3 regions of the Rhodoferax sp. WC2427 genome follow, and region 1 is predicted to be linked to each of the others. Evidence: riboswitches for the same ligand, from Rfam matches in the RefSeq annotation. Region 1 holds a riboswitch; each other region holds the start of a gene.
What was found. Region 1 has a riboswitch for thiamine pyrophosphate ahead of AB3G31_RS10795 (thiamine ABC transporter substrate binding subunit). Riboswitches for the same ligand answer to the same signal wherever they lie in the genome.
Positions count from the first base shown of each region.

Region 2: another riboswitch for thiamine pyrophosphate. It lies ahead of thiC (phosphomethylpyrimidine synthase ThiC); the one in region 1 lies ahead of AB3G31_RS10795 (thiamine ABC transporter substrate binding subunit).
Region 3: another riboswitch for thiamine pyrophosphate. It lies ahead of AB3G31_RS12510 (cytosine permease); the one in region 1 lies ahead of AB3G31_RS10795 (thiamine ABC transporter substrate binding subunit).

Region 1 is NZ_CP162006.1:2,269,726-2,279,316, forward strand. It holds gene AB3G31_RS10760 (Bug family tripartite tricarboxylate transporter substrate binding protein) at 1-256, shown strand, start outside; gene AB3G31_RS10765 (AEC family transporter) at 253-1,215, opposite strand; gene AB3G31_RS10770 (lactonase family protein) at 1,376-2,470, shown strand; gene msrA (peptide-methionine (S)-S-oxide reductase MsrA) at 2,557-3,063, shown strand; gene AB3G31_RS10780 (cysteine hydrolase) at 3,136-3,939, opposite strand; gene AB3G31_RS10785 (hypothetical protein) at 3,954-4,454, opposite strand; gene AB3G31_RS10790 (VTT domain-containing protein) at 4,546-5,199, shown strand; TPP riboswitch at 5,343-5,441, shown strand; gene AB3G31_RS10795 (thiamine ABC transporter substrate binding subunit) at 5,487-6,509, shown strand; gene AB3G31_RS10800 (ABC transporter permease) at 6,510-8,087, shown strand; gene AB3G31_RS10805 (ABC transporter ATP-binding protein) at 8,080-8,724, shown strand; gene AB3G31_RS10810 (hypothetical protein) at 8,974-9,138, shown strand; gene AB3G31_RS10815 (hypothetical protein) at 9,188-9,394, shown strand; gene upp (uracil phosphoribosyltransferase) at 9,405-9,591, opposite strand, start outside.
Region 2 is NZ_CP162006.1:4,075,080-4,084,670, reverse strand. It holds gene aceK (bifunctional isocitrate dehydrogenase kinase/phosphatase) at 1-680, shown strand, start outside; gene AB3G31_RS19040 (OmpA family protein) at 887-1,498, shown strand; gene AB3G31_RS19035 (patatin-like phospholipase family protein) at 1,498-2,358, shown strand; TPP riboswitch at 2,374-2,474, shown strand; gene thiC (phosphomethylpyrimidine synthase ThiC) at 2,599-4,491, shown strand; gene pepA (flocculation-associated PEP-CTERM protein PepA) at 4,803-5,639, shown strand; gene AB3G31_RS19020 (acetyl-CoA C-acyltransferase) at 5,838-7,013, shown strand; gene AB3G31_RS19015 (YncE family protein) at 7,192-8,271, shown strand; gene AB3G31_RS19010 (response regulator transcription factor) at 8,345-8,962, opposite strand; gene AB3G31_RS19005 (sensor histidine kinase) at 8,959-9,591, opposite strand, start outside.
Region 3 is NZ_CP162006.1:2,659,681-2,669,271, reverse strand. It holds gene AB3G31_RS12535 (thiamine phosphate synthase) at 1-154, opposite strand, end outside; gene AB3G31_RS12530 (thiazole synthase) at 193-993, opposite strand; gene thiS (sulfur carrier protein ThiS) at 997-1,194, opposite strand; gene AB3G31_RS12520 (FAD-dependent oxidoreductase) at 1,191-2,216, opposite strand; TPP riboswitch at 2,296-2,403, opposite strand; gene thiD (bifunctional hydroxymethylpyrimidine kinase/phosphomethylpyrimidine kinase) at 2,445-3,302, shown strand; gene AB3G31_RS12510 (cytosine permease) at 3,338-4,627, opposite strand; TPP riboswitch at 4,697-4,815, opposite strand; gene AB3G31_RS12505 (ABC transporter ATP-binding protein) at 5,018-5,572, shown strand; gene AB3G31_RS12500 (hypothetical protein) at 5,686-6,282, shown strand; gene AB3G31_RS12495 (chromate transporter) at 6,299-6,883, opposite strand; gene AB3G31_RS12490 (chromate transporter) at 6,880-7,476, opposite strand; gene AB3G31_RS12485 (acyl-CoA dehydrogenase family protein) at 7,615-8,772, shown strand; gene AB3G31_RS12480 (HD-GYP domain-containing protein) at 8,832-9,591, opposite strand, start outside.

The sequences.
Region 1 (9,591 bases):
CGAGGCGGGCTACCCCAACTTCGAGGTGCAAGGCTGGTACGCGCTGTATGTGCCCGCCAAAACCCCGGCCGACATCGTCGCCCGCCTCAGCGCCGACCTGGGCAAGGTGATGGCAATGCCCGATGTGGACAGCAAGCTCAAGGCCCTGGCCGTGAAACCCGCCTACGGCTCAGCCCAAGACCTGGGCACCTTCACCCAGACCGAGTTTGCCAAGTACGGCAAGGTGATCAAGGTGGCCAACATCAAGGCAGATTAAGCCAGCCACTGCACGGCGGCGGAGAACGTCAAAAACGCCGCTGCCGTGGTCACCAGGATGATGCGGGCGATACGCCCGTTGTCGGCCCCGAAGCGCTCGGCCAGCAGGGTCACATTGCTGGCGCTGGGCAGGGCCGCCACCAGCACCAGCACCTGCAGCACCAAGGGCTGCAGCGGCACACCGCAGCGCATGGCCGCCGTGCCCACGCCCCACACCAGCAGCGGGTGGACAAACAATTTGATGCCCGCTACCGGCAGGTAATCGCGCAGCAGCGGCGCGGCATGGCCCTGTGTGGCCAGGATGTGCGAGCGCGCCAGCACCGCGCCGATGGTGAACAGCGCCACCGGCGAGGCCGCGTCGGCCAGCAGCCCCAGCGTCTGCTGCACCGGGCCGGGCAGTTTGAAGCCCGTGGCCGAGGCCAGGCCGCCCAGCAAAATCGCCCAGGGCATGGGATTGCGCAGCACGCCGCGCAGGGCCTGGCGCGCCGCATGGGCCATACCGTGCGTGCCCGCGTGGTCCAGCTGCGACAGGGCGATGCACAGCGAGGTGGTCACCACCATGTCCACCACGATGGCCACAATCGCCGGGCCCGCCGCCTGCGCACCCAGCAGCGCCACCAGCAGCGGCACGCCCATGAAGCCGGTATTGGGAAAGGCCGCCACCAGCGCACCAAACGCCGCATCGTTCCAGCCGATGCGCGCGTTGCGGCTAAACGCCACCGTGCCCGCCACGATGGCCAGCCCGCACAGCAGGTAGGTGAAAAACGCGCTGCCGTCCAGCAGCTGCGCCAGCGGCGTGCTGGCGCCAAACCGGTACAGCATGCAGGGCAGGGCGAAGAACAGCACAAAGCCGTTCATCCCCGGTATCGCCTCCAGCGGCAGCATGCGGCGGCGCGCCGCCACGTACCCGGCCAGGACCAGGGCGAAGAAGGGGAAGGTGACGGCAAGGATGGCTAGCACGGTGCCAACTATACATTTCATAGCTGCTCACGCTCATGCAATAAGCGCTAGCGGCCTAAATGGCGATTTTTTCCAGGTGCCTACGGGCAATGGCGGGTTTATCCATAGTTACATGTTGCCATGCTAGTTGTACGATGTCGCATCACTAACTGGAGACACCATGCCCCTGCCTCGGCACTTTATTTCCCATACCGCCCTGTGCGCTGTTGTGTGCTGCGCAGCAGCATCGGTGGCCGCCAAGACCCTGGTGTATGTATCCAACGCCGACAGCAAGGAGATTTATGTGATGGAGCTGGACGGCCGCAGCGGTGGCCTCACGCTGGTCGAGAAGGTGCCGACCGGGGGCATGGTGATGCCGCTGGCGGTCAGTCCGGACCGCCGGTTTTTGTACGCATCGCTGCGTTCGGCGCCGTTTTCGGTGACCACTTTTGCCATTGCCCCCGACAGCGGCAAGCTCACCGCGCTGGCCACCGTGCCGCTGGCCGACAACATGGCGAATATCGCCACCGACAAAACGGGCCGCTTTCTGCTGGCTGCGTCGTACGGCGGCGACAAGATCTCGGTCAACCCGATTGCCCCCAACGGTCTGGTCGAGGCCACGCCGGTGTCTGTCATCCCCACGGGCAAGAACGCCCACGCCGTGATGACCGATGCGGGAAACACCCATTTGCTGGCCTCCAACCTGGGCAGCGACGCAATGTTGCAATACAAGTTTGACCCCGCTACCGGCCGGGTCGAGCCCGGTACGCCGCCTGCGCTGGCCACGGTCAAGGGGGCCGGGCCGCGCCATTTCGTGTTCCACCCCAACCAGCGCTGGGTGTTTGGCAGCAACGAGCTGAATGGCACCGTCAGTGCCTATGGCTACAACGCCGACCAGGGCACGCTGAACTGGTTGGGCTCGGTGTCGGCGCTGCCTCCGGGCTTCGTCTGGAAAGAGGCGCTGGCCACCGCCGATATCCACCTCACACCCAGCGGCAAGTTCCTGTACGCCACCGAGCGCACCTCCAACACCCTGAGCGCTTACCGGGTGGATGCCGAAACCGGGGGCTTGGCGCTGGTGGGCCAGTACCCCACCGAAACCCAGCCGCGGGGCTTCAACATCGATCCCCAGGGCCAGTATTTGTTGGCCGTGGGGCAAAAATCGCACGCCCTGACCAGCTACCGCATCCACCCGGACACCGGGGCGCTGACGGTGCTGCAACACCACGCCATGGGCAAGAACCCCAACTGGGTGGAAATCATCGACCTGCCTTGAACCGGGGTGCCTGGTGTTTACCGACGCAGCCATTCTTGCAATCTGCATTTCTGGCGCAAACTGCCTCTTCTTGAAAGGACAACACCATGGCAATTGAAACCGCAGTTTTGGCTGGAGGCTGTTTTTGGGGCATGCAGGACCTGGTCCGCAAGCTGCCCGGGGTGGTGTCCACCCGCGTGGGCTATGTGGGCGGCACCAACGACCACCCCAACTACCGCAACCACCCCGGCCACGCCGAGGGCGTGAGCATCGGCTTCGACAACGCGGTAACCAGCTACCGCGCGATTTTGGAATTCTTCTTCCAGATCCACGACCCCAGCACCGTGAACCGCCAGGGCAACGACGTGGGCACCAGCTACCGCTCGGCCATCTTCTACACCAGCGAGGCGCAAAAAGCCGTGGCCCTGGACACCATCCAGGACGTGGATGCCTCCGGCCTGTGGCCCGGCAAGGTGGTCACCGAAGTGCTGCCCGCGCCCACCTTCTGGGATGCGGAGCCCGAGCACCAGGACTATCTGGTGCACCGCCCCAACGGCTACACCTGCCACTTTGCCCGCCCGGGCTGGAAGCTGCCCGCACGCGCGGCACGCTGAGCGTTACATGCTTTTTAGGCTGCTAGCGCTTATTCCATCAGCGTAAGCAGCTATCGTAAAGAGAGCGATGGTTTATAGCTGGACCTGCGTGCTCGTGGCCAGCTCGATGCCCTGGGCCAGCATGCTTTGCATGAATGCGTCGTGCTGGGCCTGGAAACCGGCCACCGGGCTCATGCAATCGGTCAGCAGCACGATGCGCTGCGGCTTTTGGCGGGCCAGGTGCTCGACGATGTGCTCGGTGGTGGCGCGCACGCAGTGGCTGCTGGCTTCGCCTGCAATCAGCAGCACGTCGGCCTGGTCCATGGCGGCCATCAGCGTGTGGTTGAGGCCGGTGGCTTCGTCGTGCGCGTCGGGCACCTCGGCCATGACGGCACTGTAGTGCTCGGTCCAGGGGTTGCTGCCCTTGGTGAGCTTGGTGGCGTTGCGGCCCTGCTGGTCTTCCCAGGCGTTGTAGGCGGCGCGCACGTCGGCATGCACGTTGTGGCCCCAGCTGCCGATTTCGCAGTGCACCGGCCACACCATCAGCAGATAGCGGCCCCGGGCTTCCAGGGCGTCCAGGTAGGCCAGCGTGCGCCCCAGCGCCCCAGGCTGGCGCGGCAGGTACTGGCCTGCGTGCACGGCGGCGGCGGTGATGGTGGTGAACGGCGCCACCGCGCTGCCATCGGCCTGCTGCCAGAAGGTGGGGTGGGCGATGTCGATGCGGTGGTGCGAGTCCAGCGTGAGGGTGATGTCGGTCAGCTGTGGCCCGTGGGCGCGGATGAAGGCCGCCAGGCGCTGCATGTCGGCCGTGGCACCGGCCACGGGCAGGGCGGCGCCCGGCAGATCGCAAAAGTCGTTTTGCGGGTCGATGATGAGCAGGTGGGTGTGGTGCGACATGGCAGTAAAGGCGGTCATGGGGCTGGGGAGCGCAGGGAGGACAGCAGGGATGACAAGGATATGCCGTTGGCTTGCAAGGCCTCATAGCCCACTGCTGCGATCAGGCCCAGCATCATGACGATGGCGAGTACCCAGGGCGCGCGGCTGCGGCGCCGTGGTCGGGGCTGCGGGGGCAGGGGGGGCATGCTGAATGCAGGCTTTGCGGGCGCGGGAGGCGGTGGCGCCACGGGGGCCGGTGGGGGGGTGGGCGATGCTGCGGCGACCGGGGTGGCTTCGGGTGATGGCACCGGCGCTGCGGGCGGGGGCGGCACGGGAGAGGCCATGGAGGGGGCAGTAGGTGCGGCAGCGGGCTTGGCGAAAGGCATGGCCTCGGGTTTGGCCATGGCCTGCTCCAGCAACGACATGCGCTGGGGTGAGGATGGGGGCTGGGGTGGGGGCAACGCGGCGGCACAGTGGGCGCACACGGTCGCGTCGCGGGCGTTCTCGCTGTGGCAGGCGGGGCAGAGGTGGCTCATGTTTCAACTCGGGTAGGTGGGGCGGGCAGGCGTAAGTCCTGTGGGGGCAATGTCACATGGTGACAGCAGCCACCCACGATAATCGCGCTCCATGGACATTCTCATGCAACTTCTCGACTTCATTCTCCATGTAGACAAATACCTGGAGGCCTTTGTGATCAGCTATGGCCCCTGGGTCTATGCACTGTTGTTTCTGATCATCTTTGTGGAGACCGGCGTGGTGGTCATGCCGTTTCTGCCCGGCGACTCCTTGCTGTTTGTGGTGGGCGCCATGTGTGGCGTAGGGCTGATGTCCTACCCCGTTGCGGTGGGCCTGCTGCTGGCGGCCGCCATCCTGGGCAACCAGAGCAACTATGCGCTTGGCCGCTTTTTTGGCCCTAAGGTGTTCCAGTGGGAAGACTCAAAATTCTTCAACAAGAAAGCCTTCAACCAGGCCCATGCGTTTTACGAACGCTACGGCGGCGTGACCCTGGTGGCCGCGCGCTTCATGCCGTTTGTGCGCACCTTTGCGCCGTTTGTAGCCGGGGTGGCCATGATGGGCCGCGCCAAATTCACGTTTTTTGACGTGCTGGGCGGTGCGCTGTGGGTGGTGGGCATCGTCACCATCGGGTACTTCTTTGGCAACTTCCCGTGGGTCAAGCACAACCTGGACAAAATCATCTGGGCCATGATTTTGATCCCGGCGGCGCTGGTTGTGTTAGGCGCGCTAAAGGGCCGCAATGCGGGCAAAGCCGAAAACGCCTGATGCTTAAATTTTAGGCATCGTAAGCTTTATCCATATAAATCAAGCACTTAACCTTCCTATACAAGTGCTTGGCAGGGTTATCCACACCTTTATCCAGTGTTGGCAGGGAGAACTTGGAGCCGGTGGACAACCACTACAATCCGGTTTTTCACCGGGGGTGTCTGGATCTCAAAACCAGACTGAGAAATACCCCACACCTGATCTGGGTCATGCCAGCGGAGGGAGCGTGATGGGGTCACCCTCTTGGCCTTTTCATGCGTCTGCCGCTGGCGCACTGAAAGGCAACCATGCTGCACCGCCGTCGTTTCACCCTGGCCGCCACCGCGCTGGCCGCATTCATTTCCCTCCCTGCCCTGGCTGACGACGCCCCGCTGCGGGTGCTGGTGCACAGCTCGTTCTCGCTGCCCAAGCCGCTTCTGGCCCAGTTCGAGGCCGAGTCTGGCGTCAAGCTCAGCATCATCAAGGCGGGCGATGCGGGCGAGATGCTCAACAAGCTCATCCTCACCCGTGCCCAGCCCATCGCCGACGTGGTGTTTGGCCTGGACAACGCGTCCGTCGCCAAGGCACAGGCCAACAAGGTGCTGGAGCCGGTGGCCTACACCCAGGGCTCGGCCACCGCCCAGGTGGACGCCAACGTGGTGCCGGTGGACTACGGCTTCGTCAACCTGAACTTTGACAAGGCGGCCTTCGCCAAGAGCGGCCTGGCCCTGCCCAAGACCCTGGAAGACCTGGCCCAACCCGCCTACCGCAACCTGCTGGTGGTGCCCAACCCGGCCACCTCCAGCCCCGGCTACGCGTTCTTGCTGGCCACCATTGCCGGTATGGGCGAAGAAAAGGCCTTTGACTGGTGGGCCCGCATGCGCGGCAACGGCGTGAAAGCCGTAAAGGGCTGGACCGAGGCCTACTACACCGAATTCAGCCGCAACGGCGGCACCCGCCCGCTGGTGGTCAGCTACGCCAGCAGCCCGGCGGCCGAGGTGTTCTACAGCAAGGAAAAAATCACCGAATCGCCCACCGGCAACCTGTTCCTCAAGGGTGGCGTGTTCCGCCAAGTCGAGGGCGTGGCCCTGGTGGCCGGTGGCGGCCAGCGGGAGGCGGCTGGCAAGTTCATCCGCTTCATGCGCTCCGGCGTGGTGCAAGAGGCTTTGCAAACCACCATGTGGATGTACCCCATCGAAGCCCACACGCCGCTGGCCGACGTGATGAAGCACGCCGTGGAACCCACCGCCTTTGACAGCCTGCCCGCCGAGACGATTGCCGACAAGGGCACGGGCTGGGTGGCGCGCTGGACGCAAGTCGTCTTGAAGTAGATGCCGCCTCGCCGTTGGCGATCGGCCGCGTTGGCCCTGCTGCCGCTGCTGGCCTTGGGCGTGCTGCTGGTGGCCCCGGTGCTGCGGCTGGCGGGCGAGGGCTGGTGGGGCGATTTGGCCACCCAAACACCCAGCTCCCCGTGGGCACTGTGGACCGATCCGTATCTGCGTTGGCGCGTGCTGTGGTCGGTGCTGCAGGCGGCGGCTACCTGCATCGCCGCGCTGCTGCTGGGCTTGCCCGTGGCCTGGGTGCTGGCGCGCTGGGAGTTTGCGGGCCGCAGCCTGGTGCTGCGCCTGTTGATGCTGCCGTTTGTGGTGCCCACCCTGGTCGCCGCGCTGGGCGTGCTGGCGCTGTGGGGGCCGCGCGGGGTGTTCAGCGGCTGGCTGGATGTCCACCTGCAAGACACGCCTTGGCTGCTGCTGTACGGGAACCTGTTCTTCAACCTGTGCGTGGTGGTGCGCGCCGGGGTGGACGCGCTGGAGCACGTCAGCGCGCCGCGCGTGGCGGCGGCCCGCACGCTGGGGGCCACGCCCTGGCGGGCGTTCTGGCGGGTCGAGTGGCCCGCCATCCTGCCCTGGCTGGCGTCCAGCCTGTGCCTGGTGTTTTTGTACTGCTTTGCCGGGTTTGGCCTGGCCCTGGTACTGGGTGGCCAGCGCTACGCCACGGTGGAGGTGGAGATCTACACCCTGGTCGCCCACGAGCTGCAACTGGCCCCGGCCAGCCTGCTGGCGCTGTGGATGCTGCTGTTGACCGGCACGGTGGCTTGGGGCTACGCGCTTATTGAGAAACGCCTGGCCACGCCCACCCGCGTGCAGCCCATCGCCCGCCAGCACCCCAGCCGCCCGGCGCACTGGCTGGGCGTGGCCGCGGCACTGGGCGTGCTGGCCTTCTTTTGCGCCGCGCCGCTGGTAGCCATTGTGTGGCGCGCCGCCCATGCCGGCTGGGACACCTGGGCGCTGGTGGCCGACGTTGAGACGCTGGCCGCGCTGTGGAACACCCTGCGTTTTTCCGCCACCGCGCTGCTGCTGGCCACCGTGCTGGGCGTGCTGCACGCGCTGGCCGCGCAAAGCTCCGTAGCGATGCGTGCCGCCGCGTTCCTGCCGTTTGTGGTGTCGCCCATCACCGTGGCTTTCGGCCTGCTGCTGCTGTACCCGCAATGGACCGCCAGCCTGCCGCTGCTGTTGTGCGCCTACGCCGTGCTGGCCTATCCGTTTGTCGCCAAGTCGCTGGCATCGGCCCTGGACAACGTGCCCGAACACCTGCCCCAGGCCGCCCGCAGCCTGGGCGCCAGCCCCTGGCGCGTGTTCTGGCGCGTCACCTTGCCCATGGTGGCCCCCGCACTGCGCCGGGGCATGGCTTTCGCGGCGGCTACCGCTCTGGGCGAATTTGCCGTGACCCTGTTTTTATCCCGCCCCGAATGGGCCACGCTGACCACGCTGATCTACCAGCGCCTGGGCCGCCCGGGTGCTGCCAATGGCGATGCGGCTCTGGTGCTGGCCTGCGTGCTGATGGCGCTGGCCCTGGCCGCATTTGCGTTGATCGAAGGCCCACGCCGGACAGAATCTCCCCATGCTTGAACTGCGCTTCATCACCAAACACTACGGCCCGCGCTTGCTGGCCGACCAGCTCAGCCTGCAAGTGGCCGAGGGCGAAATCGTCGCCTTGCTCGGCCCCTCGGGCAGTGGCAAAAGCACCTTGCTGAAGATTGCCGCCGGGCTGGAGGCCGCCGAGTCGGGGAGCGTCTGGTTCGATGGCCAGGACATCAGCCGCCTGCCGCCCGAGCGGCGCGGCTTTGCGCTGATGTTCCAGGACTTTGCGCTGTTTCCGCATCTGGACGTGCGCGACAACGTAGCCTTTGGCCTGGTCGAGCAGCGGGTGCCCAAGGCCCAGGCCCGCCAGCGCGCTGAAGTCCTGCTGGAGCGCTTCGGCCTGGCCAACCACGCCCGGCACCGGGTCTGGACGCTTTCGGGTGGCGAGCAGCAGCGCGTGGCCCTGGCACGGGCCCTCATCACCGCGCCCCGTGCGCTGCTGCTGGACGAGCCGTTTTCCGCCCTGGATGCCGCCCTGCGCCGCGACCTGCAGGCTGAATTCCGCCAGCGCATCTTTGAAGCCGGTATGGCCACGGTGTTGGTCACCCACGACGAAGCCGAAGCCCAGGCCATGGCCACGCGCGGCCTGCGGCTGGTGGCAGGGCGGCTGGAGCAGTTATGGTGATTTGCTCCTAAATAAGTAGCTTCTTGCGCTTATGGAATAAGCGCTGGAGGCCTATTTCTTATAAATCCGCAGACGCCTGCGGGCTTGGCAAGGTGCTGCCGACATGCACCAAATTGAGGCAAAACTGGGCCTTATACCAAACAAGAATCGCTTATGTGCATTATTTCGTGCGGGCGCGCACCGGCTCTGTGCGATACTAGGGTTAACCCTGAAAAATGGGAAACGGATTTACCCCAGGACATTTTGGCCATGCACATTCTTTATTTATTTTGGTTCTCCGCACGCAACGCGGTCAACGCCATCGGTCGCCATCTCGACCAGCAAGACCAGCGCGATGTAGACAGCTATCTGGGCAAATCCCAGTCGTTCGCCGACCTTGAGTCCCGCGAACGCCAGTGGCTGCAATCCCAGTAATTTTTACCATTTTCAGGCGCCGTGCCTGAGTCCTTTTTGGAGTTTCACCATGCAAGTTCTGTATTTCATCAAATCCCTGTTCGCCGTTGCCCAAATCCAGTTTGCCCCCGGCGAGCGCGTCAACCTGGTGCGTCGTGGCAGCATCGAGCGCACCGACGGCTACGTGCTGGCCCAGACCGACAAGGGCGTGCTGGTCGAGTGGCCCCGCGCTGGCTCCAGCCTGGTGAACTCGACCGACCTGACCGTCATCGTCTAAATCTGCTTGGTTATTGGGTGCCGAAAATACGGTCACCCGCATCGCCCAGACCGGGCACGATGTAGCCGTGGCTGTTGAGCTGGCGGTCGATGGCGGCGGTATAGATGGCCACATCGGGGTGCGCAGCCTGCAACGCGGCCACGCCTTCGGGGCAGGTCAGCAGGCAGACAAACTTGATCGACTTCGGGTTCAGCTCC
Region 2 (9,591 bases), 1.8 Mb from region 1:
AGCACGACCGCGTGGGCCGCATGGCCGATACGCTGGAGTACAGCGAGGTGGCATTTCCGCGCGACCGGTTCAGCGACGCAGTGATTGCCGAGCTGGAAAAGTGTGCCCCCAGCCAGCTGGAAATCAGCGACCGCGATGGGGATGGGCAGCTGGAGGTGGTCATCAAGCACGTCTACATCGAGCGCCGCATGATCCCGCTCAATATCTACCTGCAGGAGGCCTTTGACGCGGGCCCGGACGACCGCCGGGCCCGCGCCCAGATCGAGCGCTCGGTGGTCGAGTACGGCAACGCCATCAAGGACCTGGTGGCCGCCAACATCTTTCCCGGCGACATGCTGTGGAAGAACTTTGGCGTGACACGCCACGGCAAGGTGGTGTTCTACGATTACGACGAGATCGAATACCTCACCGACTGCAACTTCCGCACCGTGCCCCAGCCGCGCAACGAAGAGGAGGAAATGAGCGGCGAGATCTGGTACCGGGTCGGCCCCAAGGACGTATTTCCCGAAACTTTTGGCCCCTTCTTGCTGGGCAACCCGCTGGTGCGCGAAGCCTTCATGCGCCACCACGCCGATTTGCTGGAGGCCAGCTTCTGGCAAGCGCACAAGGAGCGCATCCAGGCGGGCTACGTACACGACGTCTTCCCGTACGAGCAGGACAAACGCTTCGGGGCGGCTTGAATTCAGCGTGAGGGTGTGAAAAAGTTCCGGTTCACGCCGGGCTTTACCCTTGTTTTGTACACACGCATGCAATTTTCAATTTAAAAATATGTGCGGACGATAAAATTCCTGGGCTTTCCGTGACCGCCTTGCTTGCGTTCACCTGCCACATCCATGCGGTCCACCGCCATGTATGCCCCCACCAAGACACAGGAAAAATTCACACCATGGACAATTCAAAACTTCGACTGCGCGCCTGGCACGGGGGGCGTCTGGGCGCCGCAGTGGTGCTGGGCGTGGCGCTGGCCGCCTGCCAGACCCCACCGCCCGCACCGGTGGCCTACACCGGCCCCACGCTGGATATCGAGCAAACCGAGCGGGGCGTGCAAATTGTTCTGCCTGTCACGGTGTTGTTCGCCACCGGCGAGTACACCTTCAAAACCGAGGAAGCCGCACCCTACCTGGACCGCCTGGCCAGCTTGCTGAAAAACAAAACCACCCACGATGTCAGCGTGGAGGGCCATACCGACAACGTGGGGGGCCTGGATATGAACCAGACCTTGTCCGACAACCGGGCCCGTGCGTTGCGCAAGGCCTTGGAAGAGCGCGGTGTCGAGCCCCGGCGCATCGTCTCCGCAGGCTTCGCCTACCACCGACCGGTTGCCTCCAACGCCAGCGACCAGGGGCGCACGCTGAACCGCCGCGTCGAGCTGATGGTGCTGGACGAAAAGGTGGAAACCTTGACCCAGGGCGAACCCGCCAACGCGTTTGCGTCGGCTTTCGACAAACTGCGCAAGATGGTGGACGAAGGTCTGATCCAGCTACCGGACAATCGGTAATGTTGCGCCGGACACTGCTGGCCGCTGCAGGGACTGCACCCTGGCTCGCGCAGGCGGCTGCGGCCAGTCCCAAAATCGGGGTGGCCCTGGGCGCCGGTTCGGCCCGGGGATTTGCCCATATCGGCGTGCTCAAGGCCCTGGTCGAGGCCGGTCTGGCCCCCGAGGTGGTGGCGGGCACCAGTGCCGGGTCCCTGGTCGGCGCGTTTTATGCCGCGGGCTACACGCCCTGGCAGATCGAAGAGGTAGCACTGCGGCTGCGCGACATCGAAATCGTCGATCTGGGCCAGGGCAACAAACGCGGCATGTTCACTGGCGAAACGCTACAAAGGCTGGTCAACCAGTACGTCAAGGATGTGCCCATGGAGCGCTTCAAGCGCCGGTTCGGCGCGGTGGCCACGGTACTGAAATCTGGCGAACTGCGCCTGTTGTCTGGCGGCAATGCCGGTGCGGCCGTACGCGCATCGTGCTCGATTCCCGGGGTGTTTGTGCCCTGTGTGATTGGCGACGAGGAACTGGTGGACGGCGGCCTGGTCAGCCCCTTGCCCGTCAAGGCTGCCCGCAGGCTGGGAGCCGATGTGGTGATTGGCGTGGACGTGGGCGTGTTGCCGCAAAACAGCACCCGTGCGGGCCTCTACGAGGTGATTCTGCAGTCGTTTGAAATCATGGGCCGCTCGCTCTCGCAGCTGGAGGGGCAAACCGCCGACTTCCTGGTCCGCCCGGACACCGCTCGCTTTTCCAGCACCGATTTCACCGTGCGCAAGGAAATCGTCCAGGCGGGCTACGAGTCCGGTGTGGCGGCCTTGCCTGCCTTGCGCCAACTCCTGCGGGCGCGGGGCTTCAGCCTGGGCCGGACCGGCTAGCCGATGCCGTACACTGCGCGCTGCCCGGGGTGCGCAGTGGCTGCGCTGAGATGGAATCCAAACCCGCGAACTTGATCTGGTTCATACCAGCGTAAGAAGAGCTTGACGACTGCGTCCTATCCCTGGAGGGTACGGGCGCTTACCGTCTACACGTCCCAGCCGCAAGGCAGCGGGGCATCTCCTTGGGGGTTTGCGCGGTCTGGCTGCGCATTCCGGGCTCCACCATCCAAAGGAGACCCCATGAACGCACCCGACAAATTCGCCCAGTTACTGCGCTACGCCTGCGATCCACTGCCCGCCAGTACCAAGCGCTACATCCAGGGCAGCCGCCCCGACCTGCGCGTGCCGCTGCGCGAAATCATGCAGAGCAACGGCGAGGCCGTCACCGTCTACGACACCTCCGGCCCCTACACCGACCCCGCCGCCCAGATCGACGTGCGCGCCGGTCTGCAGGCCCTGCGTGCGGGCTGGATCGAAGCCCGGGGCGACACCGAGGCCTACGCCGCCCGCATCCTGCACGCGCTGGACGATGGCCGCAAGAACGATGAGAACGAAGCGCTGCATCTGTTGCGCGCACAGGCCAGTGGCCTGCAACGCACACCGCGCCGGGCGAAGGCCGGTGCCAATGTCTCGCAGATGCACTACGCCCGCCAAGGCATCATCACTCCTGAAATGGAATTCGTCGCCCTGCGCGAGAACCAAAAGATGGAGTGGATGGCCCAGTACGCTGCCAACACCGAGCGCGACCAGCGCCTGGCAGGCAACAGCTTCGGTGCCAGTATCCCGAAGGTGATGACCCCCGAGTTCGTGCGCTCCGAAGTGGCCCGCGGCCGCGCCGTGATCCCGCTCAACATCAACCACCCCGAAGTCGAGCCCATGGCCATTGGCCGCAACTTCCTGGTCAAGATCAACGCCAACATCGGCAACTCGGCCGTCACCTCCAGCATCGAAGAAGAAGTCGAAAAACTGGTCTGGGCGATCCGCTGGGGTGCCGACACGGTGATGGACCTGTCCACCGGCAAAAACATCCACACCACCCGCGACTGGATCATCCGCAACAGCCCTGTGCCCATCGGCACCGTGCCGATCTACCAGGCGCTGGAAAAAGTGGGCGGCGTGGCCGAAGACCTGACCTGGGAAATCTTCCGCGACACCCTGATCGAGCAGGCCGAGCAGGGCGTGGACTACTTCACCGTGCACGCCGGTGTGCGCCTACCGTTCATCCACCTCACCGCCAACCGCATGACCGGTATCGTCTCGCGCGGCGGCTCCATCATGGCCAAGTGGTGCATTGCCCACCACCAAGAGAATTTCATCTACACCCACTTCGATGAGATGACCGAGATCCTGAAGGCCTACGACGTCAGCTACTCGCTCGGCGACGGCCTGCGCCCCGGCTCCAGCGCCGATGCCAACGACGAGGCCCAGTTTGCCGAACTGCGCACCCTGGGCGAGCTGACGCAACGCGCCTGGCAGCAGGACGTGCAGGTCATGATCGAAGGCCCCGGCCATGTGCCCATGCACATGGTGCAGGAGAACATGACCGAGCAGCTCAAGCACTGCGGTGAGGCCCCGTTCTATACCCTGGGCCCGCTGACCACCGACATTGCGCCCGGCTACGACCACATCACCAGCGGCATAGGCGCGGCCATGATCGGCTGGTTTGGCACTGCCATGCTGTGCTACGTCACGCCCAAGGAGCACCTGGGCCTACCCGACCGCGACGACGTGAAGGTGGGCATCATCACCTACAAGATCGCCGCCCACGCCGCCGACGTGGCCAAAGGCCACCCGGGTGCGCGCTACCGCGACGACGCGCTGTCCAAGGCCCGCTTCGAGTTCCGCTGGATGGACCAGTTCAACCTGTCGCTGGACCCCGAAACCGCGAAGAAATTCCACGACGAAACCCTGCCCAAGGACTCGGCCAAGGTGGCGCACTTTTGCTCCATGTGCGGCCCCAAGTTCTGCTCCATGAAGATCACGCAAGAGGTGCGCGAGTACGCCAAGAACCTGGGTGTGAGCGAAGCCGCCGCAGCCGAACAGGGCATGCTGGAAAAGTCGCAGGAATTCAAAAGCGCAGGCGGGGAAATCTACGTGCCGGTGAACGCGGTGATCCCGATCGCACAAGGCTAGGCGCGCGGAAGCGGCAGTGCTGCCGCTGCGCAGGGCGTGTGGACACCGCACGCCCTGCGCAGCTTTTTACAACCTGCACAAGAGCTCGGGAATTGGCGGTATTTTCCAAGTTCCTATAACAGATTTTCTTTGTTTTATCTGTTCGTTATACAACATATCGATTTTTCTTACACTCGGATTTGTGAAAAGGTATTTTTTCCTTATAAGTCGTTGATTCAAAGGGATTTTGAAAATTGGCATGTACATTGCTTGTAACAAATGTATCAGCGCCAATAGTGGTGCTCGCCTTGCCTCTAAAACCTGGATATTTCATGAAAAACGTATTTAAGACTGCCGCTATGTATGCAGTCGTTGCTGCAGCTGGTTTCACATTGCCGGCCTTCGCTGCGCCCACACCGAGTTTTGTCGTGGATCCAAGTTTTTTTGGTTATGTTGCACCCACTTATAATGCCAACTTCATGAATGGATCGGCATCGACGTTAATCGCGTTGAATCCAATCGCCCAGACCATGTCAGGTATTGGCTATATTCAGCTGACTTCATTTACCGATGCGCAGGGAAGCTTATTGGGCGCCGGTGATACGGGTCTAGGATTGAGCAATACCAAGGGCTACGCGTTGTGGGCCGAGTACAGCTACACCACAAGTTTGTTGAGCGGGTCTTTCGGCGCAGTTGGCAGCACCTACACCGTGAATTCATTAACCTCTACTTTGTGGGGTGAAAAATCTGACGGATCCAATAGCGTATTCAGTATGGCAAATAATGCCGACGCCAGCAGCGGCACGGTGGTGCATTCGTCGGATACGGTTTTGTTGGGTTCGGGTTCGGGCATCGTGGCCTCGTCCAGTATCAATGAATTATTTGGCACTTCGTTAAATGCAACTCTGGCATTTTCCTTAACTGCCGATGGGGCATTGTTTTTTGTAACACCCAATCCTTTTTACGACACCTTGTTCACTAGCTTCACCAATACATCGGGCGGTTTTGATGCGGCAACCAATGGTTTGGTTGCGATTAACAATGCTTCTGGTGGCGTGGACTTTGGAAACACCCCTGTGAATAAAGTGCCTGAACCCGCCAGTATTGCTCTACTCGGTTTGGGACTGGTCGGTTTGGCCGTTTCACGCCGCCGTCGCGCTGAAAAGTAAATCGCACGGTGAACCATGCATTAAGGGGCCTAGGCCCCTTTTTTAATGGGGAAAATGAATCCCGATAGCCACCGCTTCTTGGCACCCCGGTATCTGCTGGCGGATGGCGCCGGGCCCTTCTGCCCGGGGCGCCATGCCATTCGCCGTGCCGCACCTGCCGGGCCAGCAGGCGTACAGTGCCTCTAAAGGAGTGCCACCATGCCCACCACCGACCCCATCGTCATCCTGTCCGCCGCCCGCACCCCCATGGGGGCATTCCAGGGGGCCTTCGCCACGCTGGCGGCGCACGATCTGGGCGGGGCGGCTATTGGGGCGGCGGTGGCGCGGGCGGGGGTGGACCCGGCGCGGATCGACCAGGTGGTGATGGGCAACTGCCTGATGGCGGGGCAGGGGCAGGCTCCGGCGCGGCAGGCGGGGTTCAAGGGCGGGCTGGGGCAGGGCACGGGGGCGGTCACGCTGTCCAAGATGTGCGGCTCGGGCCTGTTTGCCACCATGATGGCGCACGACATGCTGGTGGCGGGCAGCCACGACCTGGTGGTGGCCGGGGGCATGGAGAGCATGACCAACGCGCCCCACCTGCTGCCCCAGGGGCGCAGCGGCATCCGCATCGGCCACGGCCAGGTGCTGGACCACATGATGCTGGACGGGCTGGAAGATGCCTACGAGCCGGGCCGCTCCATGGGCAGCTTTGGCGAAGACTGCGCAGCGAAATACGGCTTTACCCGCGCGGCGCAGGACGCGTTTGCCACCGCCAGCGTGCAGCGGGCGCAGGCGGCGATTGGCTCGGGCGCGTTTGCGGCAGAGACCACGCCGGTACTGGCCAAAGGAGCCGAAGTCACCACCGACGAAGCCCCGGGCAAGATCCGCCTGGACAAGATCCCCACGTTGCGACCGGCGTTCAAACCCGACGGCACCATTACCGCTGCCAGCAGCTCGTCCATCAGCGACGGGGCGGCGGCCCTGGTGCTGGCCCGCGCCTCCACCGCCGCGCAGCTGGGCCTGCAGCCGCTGGCGCGCATCGTCGGCCACGCCACGTTTGCCCAGGCACCGGCCTGGTTTTCCACCGCGCCGCTGGGGGCCGTGCACAGGCTGCTGGCCAAGATCGGCTGGGGTGTGGCCGAGGTGGACCTGTGGGAAGTGAATGAGGCCTTTGCCGTGGTGCCCATGGCGCTGATGGCCGAGCTGGACTTGCCGCACAGCCAGGTGAATGTGCATGGCGGTGCCTGCGCGCTGGGCCATCCCATCGGCGCCAGCGGTGCGCGTATTCTGGTGACGCTGCTGCATGCCCTACAAGCCCACGGCCTGCGCCGGGGCGTGGCCACGCTGTGCATAGGCGGCGGCGAAGCAACCGCTCTGGCGGTTGAAATACTATAAAAATAAGAGCTGCCTGCGCCGATGGGATAAGCGTGGGCGGCCCATTTGCTTTGAATGCAGGGCTGGGGGAGCCGGACCGCCTCCAGCGGCGCCTATGTGGAAAATACGTTAGTACTTGCCCCCTGCGGCAGGGTCCAGCAGCGTCCCAGGATGCGGGCTCTTACCACCAGGAGTTTGCATGTCTTTATTCAAAATGTTTTCTGTGGCGGCGGCTGTGGCCGTGGTGGCCGGTGCGTCTATGCCCGCTGCCGCGTTCGATGGCTGGCACCTGGACAACGCCACCGCCATTCCCGGCAAAGGGTCGGCCTGGGACTATGTGTCGCTGGATGCCGGGCGCGGCCATTTGTTCATCGGCCGCCGGGGCGCGGGCCTGCAGGTGTACGACATCGCCACGCACAAGGCCATCGCCGTGGTCGGCAGCACCGCCAGCGACAGCTCCAACGGTGCGACCCTGATGCCGGAGTTCGACCTGGGCATCTCGTACAACGAAAACGGCACCATCACGCCCTTCAAGCTGTCCACCCTGGAAGCCCAGCCCTCGGTCAAGCTGGGCGAGGAGCTGGATGCCACCCACTACGATCCCAGCACCCAGCGCATCGTGGTGAACATGGCGGCGGGCAAGGACGGCACCGAGCTGCTGGTGCTGCAAGCGCCCTCGCTCAAGCAGGTGGGCTCCATCAAGGTCAGCACCAAGAAGCCCGAGCATGCCGAGGCCGACGGCCAGGGCAATTTCTACATGGCTTCGCGCGATGAAAACGCGGTCTACCGCATCAACACCAAGGACATGGTGGTCACCGCCCAGTGGCCTACGCCGGGCTGCGCCCAGACCAACGGCCTGGCGCTGGATGCCGCCCACCACCGCATCTTTCTGGGCTGCCGCGGCAGTGCCACGGTGAAGCCCTCGTTTGCGGTGATGGATGCCGACAACGGTGCCATCCTCTACACCGCCGAGATCGGTGGCGGCAATGATGAGGTGGTGTATGACGCCAGCCTGAAGCGGGTGTTTTTGGCCAATGGCGTGAACGCGGTGCTCAACGTGTTTGAGCAGGTGGATGCCAATACCTACAAACCGTTGGAAGCCCTGGGCACCCAGGCCGGTGTGCGCACCATGGCGATGGACCACGGCAGCAAGAAGATCTATGCCATCACCGCCGAGGGCAGCGCCGACTACGCCAAGAAGATCACCACCAGCGTTTCGCCCTACTACGCGAACACGTTTTTTGACGACAAGTTCTACGTGCTGACCTACAGCAAGTAAAACGGTATTGCTATTGAAGTGATAGCTGCTTTCGCTGATGGAATAAGCGCAAGCAGCCGATTTTTTATAAATCTCAGCTTTTCGCCAGCAGCGTGGCCACCTCGGCGGCCGAGCGCACGCCCAGCTTGGCGTAGACCCGGGCGCGGTACACCTCCACGGTGCGCATGGAGACGTGCATTTCGTCGGCAATCACCTTGTTGAGCTTGCCTGCGGCCACGCGGTGCATCACGTCCTGCTCGCGCGGGGTGAGGCCGGCCAGCTTGGCACCGCGTGCGTCGCCTTCGGCCAGGCGCAGCTGCTGGGCGGCCTCGGCCGCCAGTGCGTCGCGTACCCGGTCCACCAGGGCGGCATCGCCAAAGGGTTTTTCCACAAAGTCGAACGCGCCTTTTTTCAGCGCCTCCACCGCCATCGGGATGTCGCCGTGGCCGGTCAAGAAGATCACCGGCACCGGCACGCCGCGCGCCACCAGGGTGTCGTGCACCTGCAGTCCCGACATCGGCTCCATGCGCACATCCAGCAGGATGCAACCGCGCACCGGCGTGGGGCCGTCCAGGGCGGCCAGAAAGGCCGGGCCGCTGGCATAGCTGCGCACATTGAAGCCGTGCGAGCTGAACAAGAACTCTAGCGCTTCGCGCACCGGGGCTTCGTCGTCCACCAGGTGCACGGCAACGGTGTCGTAGGGGTGGGTCATAGGGTGGATTCCTCATCGTGCGCGGGGTGGAGGGCGGTGTCGAATACCGGCAGGCTGAACGACAGGGATGCGCCGCCCAGCGGGCTGGTGCCAGCGGCCATGCTGCCGTGGTGCAGCTCGATGATGGAGCGGCAGATGGCCAGCCCCATGCCCATGCCGTCGGCCTTGGTGGAGTAGAACGCAGTGGTTAATTGCTCGATGCTGCGGCCTTCCAGGCCGGGGCCGTCATCGCCCACGGCCAGGCGCACCTGCTGCGGCGCCGGGAGCGGGGGCAGCGTGGTGGCGATCTGGATGCACCCGCCGGAGCCCTTGGCCGCCAGCGCATCGGCGGCGTTGCGCACCAGGTTGATCAGCACCTGCTCGATGAGGATGGGGTCGGCAAAGACCGGCGGCAGGTCGGGCTGTACCGCCCAGTCGATCTGGATCTGCTGGCGTTGCAGGTCGCGCTGCAGCAGCTCCACCGCACGGCGCGCCACGGCGGCCAGGTCGCAGCGCTCGCGCTGGGGCGCGCGGCGGGTGAGGAATTCGCGGATGCGCTGCACGATGCGCCCGGCCTCGGCGGCCTGTTCGCCCTGGTTTTTGAGCGCCTTGAGCAGCGATGCGTTGGCGTTGGCATCCTGGCCCAGCAT
Region 3 (9,591 bases), 390 kb from region 1:
AATCTTGCGGCTGGTCGGGCCAGTCGGTTCCGTTGCCGTTCCGCGCAATTTGCGCCTGCCAGGCCTGGGCGATGCAGGCGGCATCGGCGGGGATGAAGCCAAGCTGCAGGCAGGCACTGAGGCGAAGGGCTTCGTCCGTGGCAGGCAGGGCCATATCGGCATAGCGCGTGGGGATGTCGTGGGGCATGGGGTTTATTCCTGCGCGTGGTGCCAAAACGGCGTGCCGAGCACCGGGGTGCTGGGCTGGGCGGCTTGCTGCTCCAGCATGGCGCCGCCCAGAAAGGCATTGCGCCCGGCCTGCACGGCGTCGGCAAAGGCTCCGGCCATCAACACCGGGTCCTGGGCCAGGGCGACGGCCGTGTTCAGCAGCACCGCGTCATAGCCCCACTCCATCACCTGGCAGGCGTGCGAGGGGCGGCCCAGCCCGGCATCGACCAGCAGCGGCACGCTGAGCCGCTCGCGCAGCACCTGCATGGCGTAGGGGTTGATGGGCCCCTTGCCGGTGCCGATGGGCGCGGCCCAGGGCATCACGGCCTGGCAGCCCACGTCCACCAGCCGCTGGCACAGCACCAGGTCTTCGGTGCAGTAGGGCAGCACCTTGAAGCCGTCTTTCACCAGGCGGCTGGCGGCCTCCACCAGGTTCAGGGTGTCGGGTTGCAGGGTGTAGTCGTCGCCGATCAGCTCCAGCTTGATCCACGGCGTGTCGAACACCTCGCGGGCCATGTGGGCGGTGGTGATGGCTTCCTGCAGGCCATGGCACCCGGCGGTGTTGGGCAGTACCGGTACGCCGGTCTGGCGCAGCAGGTCCCAGAAGCCGTTGCTGTGCGCTTCCGGGTGGTCCAGGTTCTGGCGGCGCAGCGATGCGGTCAGCATGGCGGGCCGGGCGCGGGCAATGGCGTTGCCCAAAATGCTGGGCGAGGGGTAGCGCGAGGTGCCCAGCAGCAGGCGGCTGGCAAACGTTTCGCCGTAGAGGATGAGGGGGTCGTGTGTCATGTTTCAGCCGCCAGTGACGGGGTGGATGATTTCGATGCGGTCGGCCTCTGTGAGGGCGGTCTGCGGGTACTGCGCGCGCGGCACAAAGCTTTTGTTGACGGCGGCGGCAAACGGCGGCCGGGCCTGCAGCAGCGCCACCGCGTCGGCCAGGGTGGCCCCGGTGGGCAGGGTGTGGGGGAGGTTGTTGATCAGGACGTTCATACGGTTTCTATAGCAAGACCCCATTGCTGCGCCAGCACAGAGTGCCCGTTTTCCATAAATTCCAAGGTCGCGTCCAGCATGGCCGGGGCGATCAGAAAACCGTGCCGGTACAGGCCATTGATTTGCAGCACGCGGGCGCCGAGCTGGCGGATGGCGGGCAGGTTGTTGGGCAGGGTGGGGCGGCACTGGGTGCTGGATTCCAGAATGCGCGCCTCGCCAAAGCCGGGGTGCACGCTGTAGGCCGCGCTGAGCAGCTCCAGGCTGGAGCGCACGCTCATGGGCGACATATCGTCGGATTCGATTTCGGTGGCGCCCACCACGAACACGTGGTCTTCTTTGGGCGCGATATACAGCGGATAGCGCGGGTGCACCAGGCGTACCGGGCGGCGCAGCTCCACGCCCGGCGCATGCAGGCGCAGCACCTCGCCGCGCACGGCGCGCAGGCCCGGCCAGTGGTCGCGTGCGCCCAGCCCCCGGCAGTCAAAGACCCAGTCGGCCTGGCAATCCTGGGGCGCGCGTGGGGTGTGCCAGTGCATCACAACCTGGTGTTTTTGCAGCTGCAGCAGCAGTGCGGCCAGCAGTTGGCGGTTGTCCAACTGGCCTTCACCGGGCAGGTACAGGCCCTGGGCGAAGCGGGTGCCGACGCTGGGCTCCAATTGCGCGATGGCGGTGGCATCCACTGCCTGGGGCGCGGGCAGGCTGGGCAACTGCTGGCGCGTGGCCGTCAGTTGGTGGCCAAAGCGTGTGGCCTCGGCCGCGTCTTGCCGGTGCCACAGGATCAACGTGCCGTTTTGCTGGAAAAACACCGGCGCGTCGAGTTGCGCGATCAGCTCCGGCCAGCGCCGCAGCCCGTGCTGGCCCATTTGGACCACGCTGGATTCGGTGATGGCCGACTCGGCCAGCGGGGCCAGCATGGCGGCGGCCACCCGGGCGGCTGCGCCTTCTGCCTCGGGCCCCCCGGCTTCAAACACCTGCACCGTGTGGCCCGCGCGTGCCAGTGCCAGGGCCAGCAGGCGGCCCATCAGGCCCGCGCCGAGGATGGTGGTGGAGAGGCTGGTAGCCACGTGAAAGTCCTATTCAAGGCAGGACAAAACGAGGCTCAGTCGTTGATGGAAATCTTCCCACGCCAGTATTACCTGGATCGGGTATGAGGGTCTTTCTCAGTCCTGCCGCCGCAATTGCAGTAGCCAGACACCCCTGTTTCATCCGCAGCATGAATTACATCACATTCGCTCGCCGATAATTTCCGCATGACCTACCCACCAAGCTCCCCCCGCTACCTGCGCCTGCTGTCCATCGCCGGGTCCGACAGCGGCGGCGGCGCCGGTATCCAGGCCGACCTGAAGACCTTCAGCGCCCTGGGCTGCTATGGCATGACGGCGCTGGCCGCACTTACTGCGCAAAACACCCGGGGCGTCACCGCCATCCACCCTGTACCCCCCGCTTTCCTGAAAGCCCAGCTGCAGGCCGTGCTGGACGACATTGGCGTGGATGCGGTGAAGATCGGCATGCTGCATTCCCCCGAAATGGTGGAAGTAGTGGCCTGGGCCATCGACCACTACCAGCTCCAAAAAGTGGTGCTCGACCCGGTGATGGTGGCCACCAGCGGCGACCGGCTGATGGCCCGCGAAACGGTGCAGGTGCTGGTAGACCAGCTGTTTCCCCGCGCCACGGTGGTTACGCCGAATCTGGACGAGGCCGCCTTGCTGCTGGGCCGCAGCGTGGAAGATGCCGCCGCACTGGAGCCCGCCGTGGCCGACCTGCTGGCGCTGGGTGCGCAGGCGGTGCTGGTCAAGGGCGGCCATCTGCCGGGCAGTGCGGTGGTCGATGTACTGGGCCTGGCCGATGGCACGCGCCAGCGCTGGGAGTCGGTGCGCATTGCCACCCACAACGGCCACGGCACCGGCTGTACGCTGTCGTCCGCCATCGCGGTGTACCTGGCGCAGGGCCAGGCCTTGCCCGAGGCGGTGGGGCTGGCACGCAGTTACATCCTGGGGGCGATCCGCGGCGGGGCCCAGGTGCACACCGGCCACGGCCAGGGCCCGTTGAACCACGGCTTTGCGCCTGTGGCTATGCAGGTGCTCGCCGGAGAAATTTATAAGAAATAAGCCGCTAGCGCTTATTCCATAAGCGTGAGTAGCTACTATTTTTGTAGTGCGTAAGTAATCCGCAGCGGGCGGCTCACCCAGGCCGCCAGGTACACCACGGCCAGCGTGGGCAGGGCCGCGCCGAACTGCGGTGCGTAGGTGGCCAGCAGGTGGTACAGAGCGATGCCGGCCAGCCACAGCGCGGCGGCCAGCGGCTCCACCAGGCGCTGCACCGAGGCGGTGGCATGGCTGCCCAGGCGGCCCAGAATCACGCCGAACAGCGGCACGAACACCGAGCTCAGCATCAGCAAAAACGGCTCCAGGCTGTGGATGGGCAGCACCAGCGCCAGCGCAGTACAGCCCATGGCCAGCAGCAGGCCCCAGCGGCGGATGCTCAGCTTGGGGTGCAGGCTGTGGGCCGATACCGCGCCCGAGTACACGTCGCCATAGGCGTTGTCGATTTCGTCAAACAAGATCAGCCCCAGCGCCAGCAGCCCGCCCTGGGCCAGCAGCAGCGCGGTGACCAGGTCAGTGCCCGGTGCGGCCACCGTCACCACCACCACGCCCAGCGCGTAGCACCAGATATTGGCCAGCGCGTAGCCCAGCCAGGTGCCGGCCATGGCCGATTTGCCGCTGCGGCCGTGGCGGGCGTAGTCGGCCACCAGTGGCAGCCACGACACCGGCATGGCAATCACCAGGTCCATGGCCGACAGCAGGCCCATGCTGCCGTCGCCCGGGCGGCGCCAGAAGGCGGGCGCGTCGGCGGCCAGCAGCTTCTGGGCGAACTGCCAGCTCAGCCACAGCAGCGACAGCACCACCAGCGGTAGGCCAAAGCGGCCAATGAACTTGCGCACCAGGGTCAGCATGGACGCCGCCATCAAGGCGGTCAGCACCGCGCCCCACAGCAGAGTGGTCAGCAGCACACCCTGGCTGCCGCTGAGGTTCCAGCCCAGGCTGTGCTGGGCAATGGCGGCAGTGCCGTCGCGCATGATGACCAGCTCAAACGTGGTCCAGCCCACCAGCTGCACGATGTTCAGCAGCACCGGCAACCGGGCAAAACCGCTGCCAAAGGTGGCATGCATCAGCCCGGCGCTGGACAGCCCGCTGTCGCAGGCGATGCGCGCCACCCAGGCCAGCAGCCCCGCCCCCAGCACCGAGCCCAGCACGATGGCCAGCAGCGCCTGCTGCGTGCCCACGGCGGGCACCAGGTAGGCGCCGATCTGCATCACCAGCAGGCCCACGCCCAGGCTGAACCACAGGGCAGCATGCGCCGCCCCACTGAAAACACGGCCTGCGGCCGGGATCGGCGTCAGGGCTTCGTTGTGAAAAATCGGTGAATATGCCATTCATTTGCTCCATGCAAAATGCAGGCAGGGTGGCTTGAACCGCACGGTGGGTGTGGCCGGAGAAGGCCGCCGTGGAAGAACTTGCTTCCCTGCGCGAGGATTACCTCAATCAGGTTCAAAGGGTTTTTCTCAGTCGCAGGCCCACAACCACAACAGGTTCCAAAGCCGCAACACCCCTAGCGAAACCCCGCACTGCTGCGGGGTGGGCGGATTCTAGCGCAGCGGCTTACAACTAAACACAAAATCAGGCCCTGGTGCAGGCAGCATGGGCGTAACCAGCTATTAAAACCGTAGCGTTACAATGCTCGCCAGCCAGGTACGCGGTTCGTGTGCATCCGCGATGGATGACGGCCTTGCATCTCCCCAGCCAACCTATTCTTTCAACACCCCATGGATGTTTTTTTGACCCCCCGGCCTTTTGTCGCTTCAGCCGCTTCAGCCATTTTTGCCGCTTGCGCCTTGCTGGGCCTGGCCTGCAGTGCCATGGCCCAAACGGCCACCGCTCCCGATACGGCGTCGGCCGAAGCACCCGCCGTGCCGTACCGCTGGCGGCTGGAACTCAGCCCGTACACCACCCATTTCAGCTACAACCCAGAACACCGTCCGGTCCATCTGGCCGGTCTGGAACGCGAATCCACCATCGACAACAGCTTTTACGGCCTGGCGCTGTTCAGCAACTCGTTTGGCCAGGAAAGCGGCTACCTGTACCTGGGCAAGAGCTACTACAACGTCTTTGATAGCCAGCCCCAGGTGTATTTGAAGTGGTCCGCAGGCATTTTGTACGGCTACAAACCGCCCTACAACCACAAGGTGCCGCTGAACTACAAAGGCTTCTCGCCCGCCATCGTGCCCGCGGTGGGCTGGCGCTTTGGCGGCGGCTGGAACGCCCAGATCGACATGCTGGGGACGGCCGGGCTGACCTACTCACTGGTCAAAGAGTTTTAAGCACCGGTCCGGCACCCTGAAAGGGCGCTGGCGGTGTGCTTTTTGCACCTTATGGGCTGAAAAATCCGAGGCATTGCCGCACAATACAGACATATCTTGGAGGGTGTGTCGCCATGCCTGTAGCCGCTTTTCGCCCTGAATCACTTTGGACGCCACGCTACGGTGTTGCGCTGGCTTTGGTGTGTTGCGACGGATGGGTGCTGGCCCAAGAGGCCGATCCCGCTACCGCAACGGCCCCGCAGCTGGAGATTGCCACGCTGTCGGCACCCAGCCTGCAACGCGCCGATCCACGGCTGGATTCCCGTTTGACCGTCACCGGCTGGTCCGGCCCCGCGCCCCAGGCGGGCATTGGCCTGGGGATGGGTTTCACAGCCCCGCGCCAAAGCCTGGCGGGCGATACGCGTACGGCGCCCAGCGGTCTGGACCTGGGCCTGCACTGGCGGTCTGCCGACGCGGGCCAGGGGCGCGTGCGCATCGGCGTGTGGCAGCACCTGGGTGCCTGGCCCGACCCGACGTTGGGCGTGACCAGCCAAATGGCCAATCCCCTGAACTACAACACCCGGCTGGAGATGCAGTTCAGCGCCGCCAGTGCGCGCGGCATCCAGTTTGAACTGGGTGGGGCGCTGGGCCTGCAGCTCAACCCAAACGAAAAGGTGGTGCTGCGCCTCAGCCGGGGCCGACCGATGGTGTACTACCGGCTGCGCTTCTAGGCGCGTGGGCTGGTTTTCACACCCAGCCTGCCGCGCCCAGCGCCGCGCCGATGGCCAGCAGCCACAAGATATGGACCTTGGTGCGCCAGACCACCAGGGCGCTGAGGCCCGTCAGCAGCCACAGCGGCCAGTCGCGCTCGGGCCCGTGCTGGGCACTCGACAGCAGCCAGCCGGTGGCCAGCATCAGCGCAATCACGATCGGGGCCATGCCTTGTTTGAAGGCCCGCACCGCGCGCAGCTCGCGGTTGCGGTGGCCCCAGCGGGTGGATAACCACATCAGCGTGGTGCTGGGCACCAGGATGCCCAGCATGGTGCAGGCCATGCCCAGCAGGGCCGCACCATAGCCACCGGCATTCAGCCCCACGTTCCAGCCCAGCAGGGCGATGAACAAAATATTCGGCCCCGGCGCGGCCTGGGCGATGGCGATGGAGGTATTGAACTGCTCATTGGTCAGCCAGTGCTGCTGCTCGACCAGAAAACGGTGCATGTCGGGTGCCGCGGTGATCGCGCCGCCCACGGCCAGCAGCGACAGCGAAGTGAAATGCCACCACAGGGCCAGCCAGTCCTGCCCCTGCATGGCGATGCTGTGCAGGCTGCTCATGGTGCCAGCTTGCGGTAGGTTTGCACGCAGGCCAGGCCGCCGACGACCAGCAGCACGTAGGCCAGCGGCCAGTGCAGCAGTGCGATGGGCACAAAGCTCAGCACGCCCAGCACCGCGCACAGGGGCACGCCCATCACGTGGCGGCGTACGGCCCGCAGCAGGCGCAGGCCGGTGGCGCTGATCAGGCCCGCCGCCACCGCGCCCATGCCGCGCAGGGCACCGATGACCGCCGGGTGCTCGGCGTACTGGGCGTACACCAGGGCCAGCGCCAGCACCACCAGCAGCGGCAGGGCCAGCAGGCCCGTGGCGGCCGCCAGCGCCCCGCGCAGGCCGAAATGGCGGTCGCCCAGCATCACCGACAGGTTCAGCACATTTGGGCCGGGCATGATCTGCGCCACGGCCCAGTCCTCGAGAAACTCTTCTTGGGTCAGCCAGCGCTTTTTCTCTACCATTTCGCGCTGCACCACGCCCAGCACCCCCCCAAAGCCCTGCAGGGCCAGCCAGGTGAAGGACAGGAAAAGATCGGTGGGGGATTGGGGCTGTTGCGGCGCGGAGGCGGAGAAGGGGGGTGTTGTGGTGGACGGTGGATGCATGCCCGGATTATCGCCACGGCACCCGCGTTTGTCCTCCAAATGGAGGACGCGGGCCAGGCACGCAGGGCTTACGCGGTGGCCCCATTGTGGTGCGCTACGGTACATTGGCCGGGTCTTCCACCTGCCCCCCCTATCCGCATGATTGAACGCACTCTTTTTGGCCCCGACCACGAGGCTTTTCGTGACAGCTTTCGCCGTTTTGTCGACAAGGAGATCGTGCCCTTCCACGCCGCCTGGGAAGAGCAGGGCTACGTGGACCGCAACGTCTGGCACAAGGCCGGGGCCAACGGTTTCCTGTGCCCGTCCATGCCTGAAGAATGGGGTGGCTCGGGGGCCGACAAGCTGTATTCGGTGGTGCAGATCGAGGAACTGGCCCGCGCGGGCATTACCGGCATCGGCTACAGCCTGCACAATGAAATCGTGGCCCCGTACCTGCTGCACTACGCCACGCCCGCGCAAAAAGCCAAATACCTGCCGCAGATGGCCAGCGGGGCCATGGTGGGCGCGATCGCCATGAGCGAACCGTCCGCCGGGTCGGACCTGCAGGGCATCCAGTCCACCGCCCTCCAGCAAGCGGATGGCAGCTACCGCCTCAACGGCAGCAAGACTTTCATCACCAATGGCTGGCACGCCGACCTGGTGGTGGTGGTGGCCAAGACCAACCCGGCCGCCGGGGCCAAGGGCACCAGCCTGTTCCTGGTGGAACGCGGCATGCCCGGCTTTACTGTGGGCAAGCGCCTGAAGAAGCTGGGCATGAAGGCGCAAGACACCGCCGAGCTGTTTTTTGACAATGTGCATTTAGGCCCGGAGCAACTGCTGGGCGGCAGCCTGCATGAAAACCGGGGCTTCATCTGCCTGATGGAACAGTTGCCCTGGGAGCGCCTGCAGATTGCCATCACCGCCGTGGCGGCGGCCCAGGCGGCCATTGGCTGGACCGTGGCCTACGTGAAGGAACGCAAGGTGTTTGGCCAGCCGGTGGCCAGCTTCCAGAACACCCGCTTTACCCTGGCCGAGCTGCAGACCGAGGTGCAGGTGGCGCAGGTGTTCATCGACCGCTGCACCGAGCTGCTGCTGCAGGACCGCCTGGACACCGCCACCGCCAGCATGGCCAAGTACTGGACCACCGACCTGCAGTGCAAGGTGATGGACCAGTGCTTGCAGCTCTTCGGCGGCTACGGCTACATGTGGGAATACCCCATCACCCGTGCCTACGCCGATGCCCGGGTGCAGCGCATCTACGGCGGCACCAACGAGATCATGAAAGAAGTGATTACCCGGTCCATGGGACTGGGCTGATTGCTATTGATTCAGGAGCTTGTTACGCTGATGGAATAAGCGCTGGAGGCCCATTTGGCTTAAATTTTTTCGGTCTGCACCGCGGCCGCGGTGGTGCGGTCGACCAGATCGGCACACACGGCCTCCACCTTGTGCGCCCATGCCGCCAGGCTGTCCGGCAGCTTCTCGTGGGCGGCGGCGTTCCAGCGGCGGCGGGCTTCGAGCTTCACGGCGCGCAGTTGCCAGGCCAGTTCGCGGGTGATCAGCGAGAGTTCGTCGGACAGCAGCCCACTGATGGCATCGGCGTCCAGGCTTTGCAGCTGGTCGGGGGCCACGCCTGACTCCAGAATGGTGCGGTGGATGCGTGCACAGCGCTCGCCTATGAACACCATGCCGCCACGCCGCGCCGCCGACCAGCGGGTGTCCTGCGCCAGGGCCGCGGGCCAGCCCAGCAGCGTCTGGTAAATCGCCTTGAGGTGGCGCACCGGATCGGCCACCGGGTTATCGATGCCGTCGGCCTCGGGCGCGTTGTCGTCGGGCCGCTGCAGCAGCGGCAGCATGCGGTTGATCAGCACCGTGTCATAGCGGTGGCGGTTGGTGCGCAACAGCACCGACAAGCGCAACAGGGCGTGGCTGCGGCCCGGCCGTACCAGCGCCGCCACCACCTGCGCCAGCGACACGATCCGGCCCCAGGCCCCGACGGATGTAGCCGCCAGCCCGGCGGGGTAGCCAGAGCCGTCCAGCACCTCATGGTGTTCGCGTATGGCGCGCAACATCTCGGCACGGTACTCCGCGTGGCGCTCCAGCAGCAACACCGATACCAACGGGTGCGAGTACAGC